Candidatus Ruthia magnifica str. Cm (Calyptogena magnifica): one gene and its partner. The protein of the gene in region 1 binds, or shares a complex with, the protein of each later gene. Links are inferred from orthologs where the notes say so. Each region holds a gene or a part of one and is shown on either strand. Other genes may lie near its edges. The genes, in order: mrdA and rodA.

Evidence for each region.
Region 2: the proteins of mrdA (region 1) and rodA are in contact, whole or in part, in a crystal structure (PDB 6PL5), measured with the Thermus thermophilus proteins. The link is inferred for Candidatus Ruthia magnifica str. Cm (Calyptogena magnifica) from one-to-one orthologs. Residues at the interface, in WP_223903432.1 of Thermus thermophilus: Arg4, Ile5, His6, Leu8, Ala9, Phe12, Ala15, Leu16, Leu19, Gly20, Arg22, Ala23, Trp24, Leu26, Gln27, Val28, Tyr31, Tyr34, Leu36, Leu43, Thr45, Asp47, Lys156, Gln157, Gly158, Ser160, Val184, Leu201, Glu202; in WP_223903423.1 of Thermus thermophilus: Phe161, Val165, Phe168, Val169, Leu172, Pro198, Tyr199, Glu202, Tyr211, Arg212, Asp213, Gln220, Val221, Gln223, Ser224, Ile226, Ala227, Ile228, Gly229, Ser230, Gly266, Phe267, Val270, Leu274, Tyr277, Gly278, Leu281, Phe285, Leu289, Arg297.

Annotation. Positions count from the first base shown.
Region 1 is NC_008610.1:844,295-847,580, forward strand. What follows is about bases 187-3,129. They hold mrdA (penicillin-binding protein 2), read left to right. Parts: upstream 187-729; coding sequence 730-2,529; downstream 2,530-3,129. Other genes in these bases: mreC (rod shape-determining protein MreC), read left to right, coding at 187-220; mreD (rod shape-determining protein MreD), read left to right, coding at 224-691; RMAG_RS05860 (hypothetical protein), read right to left, coding at 3,090-3,129. Also shown: more of mreC, read left to right, coding at 1-186; more of RMAG_RS05860, read right to left, coding at 3,130-3,266. UniProt on the Escherichia coli protein: Catalyzes cross-linking of the peptidoglycan cell wall. Responsible for the determination of the rod shape of the cell. Is probably required for lateral peptidoglycan synthesis and maintenance of the correct diameter during lateral and centripetal growth.
Region 2 is NC_008610.1:517,904-521,213, forward strand. What follows is about bases 168-3,134. They hold rodA (rod shape-determining protein RodA), read right to left. Parts: upstream 2,238-3,134; coding sequence 1,098-2,237; downstream 168-1,097. Other genes in these bases: RMAG_RS02355 (D-alanyl-D-alanine carboxypeptidase family protein), read right to left, coding at 168-302; RMAG_RS02365 (Mth938-like domain-containing protein), read right to left, coding at 2,234-2,596; RMAG_RS02370 (tetratricopeptide repeat protein), read left to right, coding at 2,676-3,125; gltX (glutamate--tRNA ligase), read left to right, coding at 3,131-3,134. In the rest of the region: more of RMAG_RS02355, read right to left, coding at 1-167; more of gltX, read left to right, coding at 3,135-3,310. UniProt on the Escherichia coli protein: Peptidoglycan polymerase that is essential for cell wall elongation. Also required for the maintenance of the rod cell shape. Functions probably in conjunction with the penicillin-binding protein 2 (mrdA).

The DNA of each region.
Region 1 (3,286 bases):
CAATCATCTACTAAATGTTGAATTTATCGAGCCTAATTTGGACGTTAAAGTGGGCGATATATTTCTAAGTAGCTCAATCGGTTCAAAATTTCCTAATGGATATCCATTAGGAACAGTAATTCGCGTAGAAAAACACCAAAACGAGCCTTTCTTGCATATCCAATTAAAACCTACTCAAGCACTAGAGCAACTAGAATTTGTCATTATTGTGACCGATTAACCAATGAACATACTGGACCCTTATATATTTCTAATTAAGATTACGTTTTTTGCATTAATTTTAAGTGTAATACCCTTAAATGACATATTATTAGATGCATCTGCATTTTGGTTGTTACTTTTTTATATCTACTGGTTGGTATATTTTCCAACCAAAAATAAATTTTTTATTGCACTAATTCTTGGCGTGCTTGTTGATGTTTTACATGGTGATATTTTGGGACAAAATGCCTTGGCACTCATATTTAGCAGTCTATTTATTAGTAATGTCAAACAATCATTTTTTGTATCCAACTTAAGTACTCAACAAATCTATGTGTTTATATCTAGTAGTATTTATCTAGCATTTTTCTTACTAACCTTTGTATTAACACAAGATTTTATCATCAACTATTATTTATTTTTAGCGCCGTTTACTAGCGCATTGGCTTGGCCAATCGTTCGGTTTTTATTATCAAAATGCAAGGTATAAATAATACTAAATTTGAAAACAAAACATTCTTTTATAGAATGAAGTTAGCGCTTATTTTTATGTTTTTACTAACTACTTTGTTAGTGATTAGAATTTACAATTTACAAATAGTAAATCATGAATATTACTTAGAAGAAGCCTTGGGTAACCAAATGCATACTCTACCCATAACACCCAGTAGAGGAAAAATATTTGATCGCCATGGTAATATTTTAGCTACTAATAAGCTGGCATTTCGACTAACCTTAACACAAGAAAAAACTAAAAATATTATTAAAACACTACAACAACTTAAACAATCTGGTTTTATCAACGATAATGACATCAAAATCTTTAATAAAAATGCAAAGCGTTATCAAAAATTTCATAGCATCCCAATCAAATATAACCTTAATGAGACTCAGGTTGCAAAATTCTTAATTAACAACACTTTTATTGGCGTAGATATAGAACCTTATTTTCATAGAATTTATCCCAATCAAGATTCCGGCGTTCATGTCATTGGTTATGTTTCCAGAATGACTAAGAAAGACAAAAAAAATTACGATAAGAAAAACTATTTAGGAACCTTATTTGTAGGTAAAACTGGCATTGAAAAACAATACGAAATACTACTGCATGGCACTAATGGCTTACAACAAATTGAGCGAAATGTAAATGGCAGAGTTATTGACACCAAAATTATTAAACCTGCTATTTCTGGTGAGAATTTATATCTAAGCATTGACTTAGATATGCAAAAAAAAGCAGAAACATTACTTAAGGGAAAACGTGGTTCAATTGTAGTTATAGATATTAGAAACGGAGAAATATTAACGCTAGTTAGTACGCCCATCTATAATCCAAACTGGTTTGTTAATGGTATATCACATACTAACTATAACCAGCTACAAACTTCAGCAAATATCCCTCAACTTAACCGTGCCGTTCAAGGGCTATATCCACCAGGATCTACGATTAAACCTATGGTAGCTCTAGTAGGTTTGGAAGAAGGAGTTATTACTAATAAAAGTAGTATATTCTGCCCAGGTTATTATAAATTACCCAACGTTAAACGCAAATTTAACGACTGGAAAAAAATAGGACATGGGCACGTAAATGTTAAAGACTCAATCGCACAATCGTGTGATGTTTTTTTTTATGATTTGGCAGATAAGTTGGGTATTGATAAATTACACGATAATTTAGACTTATTTAATTTTGGCCGAAAAACAAGCATTGATATTCCTGGAGAAAGTGCTGGTATTCTACCCTCTAAAGCTTGGAAAAAAATTAACAAAAATGAGCCTTGGTATCGAGGAGAGAGCTTAATTACAGGTATTGGCCAAGGATTTATAGCTGTTACTCCTTTGCAGCTTGCAGTCGCCACAGCAGCGATTGCCAACAAGGGGCTTTTGTTTCGGCCGACCTTGCTTAAAAATACTCAGGTACCTGGAAATATAATCATTGAATCTAAGAAGAAAGATCATCATATACAAATTCCAATAAAAAATATTCAAAATTGGGAAGATGTAATTGACGGCATGAAACAAGCCGTCTATGGTCCTAAAGGCACTGCTAGAAGACTCAATAATGGTTTAACCTATAGTTTGGCTGGAAAAACTGGAACTGCACAAGTATTCGGTCTTGACGCTAAAGAGCAATATATTGCAGAAAAACTTGATGAAAAATTACGAGATCATGCTTTATTTACTGGCTTTGCCCCTATTGAAAACCCAGAAATAGTTATCGCTATTATTGTTGAAAATGCAGGCAATGGTAGCTCAAAAGCAGCACCAATTGCACGTCAAGTGTTTGATGTGTATTTTAACAAACAACTAAATAATACTTTTCCTTAATAAATCTCGTTTAATTTAAAATGTTAAAGTTTGCATTTTAAATTGGTCTAATTGTGTCTGGTTAATTTTATTATACAAAATAATAATTTTAACTTCAGGTGAGCTGCTTTCTAAGGTTGTTAGTAAGAACTCAATTCAATTTACTTATCTTATCTCGAAGCTCTGGATTGTGACTAAATTTAGCCACCAACACTTGATAGATAATTTTCAATACTTCCATTATCTCTTCTTTGGACTCATCCACATTCAACTCTCCCATGCAAAACCACAACCGGTCAAACCCTATTTCAGCCGATTATGCTCATTTTTTAAGCGCTACAACCCAATATAAAGACAATTTCATAGATTAATTAGCTTTTATTTTATTAGCAGGATAAGGTGTACACTCATCAAAAATAATAACAATATCTGAGCCGAGTCTATATTAAATTTACATAGATTCTTCTGGATTTATAAAAATCTTTGTCTCATCTTTGGGTGAACAAAAATACACACTTTTTTATTAATTTTTCTTATCTCTACCAAACTGAACACCTAAAAACCACAAGAATCCGTTAGTATCAGACTTGCCAGTACATAACGTGCAAATATTCATGCTCCTTAATAACATCTGTGCCTAGTATAATTGCCAAGAAAGGTGCTCCATAAAATAATTTATGCATCACTTCTTCTGGTGTCATAGCTTTAACTGTATCATAGCTACTAACTGGCATAAACTCTGAAATATCAAACGCCACTCTCCCTGTCAAAAATTATT
Region 2 (3,310 bases), 330 kb from region 1 along the record:
TTTGAGCCACCTGTTTTCCACGCCTTTTTACTGATACGTACTTCATCTTCTAAGCTGATACGACCATCGTTAATAAATTGGAAAACAACATAGGCTGTCATTAGTTTGGTTAGACTTGCTGGTGCACGCTTGTCATGTTGTTTGCTACTTGCAATGACTTTTCCGGAATTATAATCAACAATACTATAAGCAGCAGTAGATATTTTCGGTGCTTTTGGAGTGATAAAGATTACTGCTTGAGTATTTAAGACAAGAGAAGATATAAGGATGACCAATGGTTTGATGATTAATTGATATTGCATAAAGTATTAGTTGTTTAGTTGTTTAATGCTTGTCTGAACTTATTTGATAGTTGATAAATTACCACAGTACATCTATTATCATGATTATAACGCGTTAGCACGTAAAAATTCTAAAAAGTGAACCAAGTTTCATTGATTTCATCTTATGGTGGGTAAACGCTAATTTGATTTTATTTTTAATATCTTGATGAGTATTCAAACTTTTATTGTGCCAATATTTGGATATTTTTTAGATTTGTTGACGCTTAATCTAGTGTATTTTCAGTGTTTTAATTGAAACGTAATAGGTCTTGCAAATTCACCCACATCATGCCACCATAAGAGTTTTGTATGAATAAAGATAGAATGAAGTTTTCACATGATATAAACTAGAATTTTTTTTCTATAATTGCCAAAGTTGAATACGTGTCTTTTTTGTTGCCGTAATTGGTCTCAATTAAAAATAGTAACAATAATTTTTGCAGATACATTATTCTAAGTTAATAGGGTAATGACATCGACCGACACTAATACCTGCTAAGGTATTAGCAATCAAAGAACAAATGATACCTAGGTTTATTTTTTGCCAATTAACCCAGTATTTACTTTTCAGTATGTTTAAGCGTTATTAAGTTACCTTGTCAAAAGTTGATGTCATTTTTAATACGTTGTTTAGTAATAAACAAATTTTTATCTACAAGTGTTAGCTCTTTATTTAAAAAAATAAAGAGTAATTCATCTTTGTTAAAACCATTTTTTTAATAAAATCATGAGTCGCTGGTAAAGTTTTAGCAGCAATCAAGCTAGAAAAATAAATTAATTTTGTAAATATCTTGGTGTTTTGTGCTTGCGAATTGCCATGACAATGCCAAAGCTAGACATTAAAGTGATGAGTGATGAACCGCCATAACTAATCAGTGGTAATGGCACACCCACTACAGGTAATAGCCCAGATACCATGCCAATATTAACAAAAATATAAGTAAAGAAGATGAGAGTTAAACTCGCACCTAATAGTTTTGAAAAATTATCTTCTGACTGGAAAGAAATTACCAATAATCGATAGATAATTAGCCCGTACAAAATAAATAAGAATATAACACCTATAAAACCCAATTCTTCAGCGATCACAGCAAAGATAAAATCAGTTGCATGCTCAGGTAGGAAATTAAGTTGAGATTGAGAGCCTTGCTCCAAACCTTTGCCAACCAGACCGCCAGATCCAATCGCAATTTTTGATTGCAAGATATGATAGCCAGAACCTAACGGGTTAGAACTTGGGTCAATCAAAGTTAGGATGCGTTTTTTTTGATAATCCATTAATAGATAGCTCCATGTAACATAAGCACCTGAGGTGATAATTGATGAAATTAGTGCAAAATTCAACCAATTATTTTTAAGAATTTGAACATGGATGCCTGAAAAAAACAACACGTAAAAGCCAGAAGCGCCAATTAATAGCGAAGTGCCCAAATCTGGCTGTTTGGCAATGAGTATTACGATTAAAATAATGGCAACAATGGATAAAAAAATAGGTAGTGGTTTTGGCGGCAAGGTTTTTTCACTAAGAATTGAAGCAATGGCGATAGGGACGATAACTTTCATAATTTCAGAAGGCTGAAAACGTATAAAACCCAAATTAAGCCAGCGTTGAGCGCCACCACTGCTTGAGCCAAAAACTAAGACTAAAATCAGTAAAAAGATACCAAACAACATCAAGTAAGGAGAAAGACGCCTAAGTTGGTAGGGTGGTATTTGGGCAATTACTAGCATCGCACTAATTGCTAGTACAAAATGAAACACTTGTTTATAAATAGTTTGTATAGAGCTCGCTGAGGCTGAATAAAGCACAACAAGTCCAAATCCACTGAGTATTATAATCAATAAAAATAAAGGCGTATCCATCTTAAAGTAATGCCAATAATGGCGTATTTTTGCAATACTTAATAATTTCATAACAATAACAAACCAACAGATCTGGTATCAGATAATAGTAAGTTAAAACTTCGACATGCTGATTTATTATTCATACTTTCAGTGCCAATACCCATTTGCCGAATAGCCTCTTGTTGTTTTGGGTGTAAAAATTGATGTGTTGCACCTGTGCCGATAATTAGTAAATCAATATCATCTTGATTAGACAGGGGAAATAATGAAATTTTATCAATATCATCAAGATGAGCCATATCAACTTCACAATAATAACGAGAAGAAATAAAACAAGGAATTTTAAACTGTGCATGTGCTAATTTAACATAGCGTTCTTCGATAGAAACAATACTGTTATAACTTGCTTCTTGTTGGTTAAATTCCATGATATTACAGTGACTATTTGGTGAGTAAAAGCATATTATAACAGTGTAAAATTAATTACTTTCTATATTAGAGAGGCAGATGTCAAATTTAAGCAATACAGACATATACGATGCAGATTTATCCAGCGGCGTTACTGCATTTGATACTAAGAATTTTACCATGGCGTATCAATTATTAGCCCCACTTGCCACAAAGGGTAATACTGAGGCTTTATGGCGTGTTGGTATGATGCAAATGAATGGTTTAGGTATGGTCGAAAACCAGCCTTTAGGATTTGAAAACTTCCTGCAAGCAGCAAGTCAAGGGCATGCATTTGCTCATCACATGCTAGGTGTAGCATATATGACTGGCGAAGGCGTAGAAAAAGATATTGTAAAGTCTATTGAGTGGTTTGAAAAAGGCGCTGAATTTGGCATTCCTGGTCCGATGTATGCACTAGGCATGTTGTTTGAAGATGATAAAGAGGTTAAACAAGATTTAGAAAAAGCGAAATATTGGTTTGACAAAGCTGATAGAGTAAGTCCATAATAATAATGAAATCAAGATTTGCTCCATCCCCAACAGGCTGCCTACATATAGGCGGTGCTAGAACTGCACTTTTTGCTTGGGTTTGGGCCAAAAAGCAACATGGTAAATTTGTATTACGTATTGAAGATACAGATTTAGAGCGCTCAAACCAAGCATCCGTTGATGCAATTTTACAAGGTATGAAT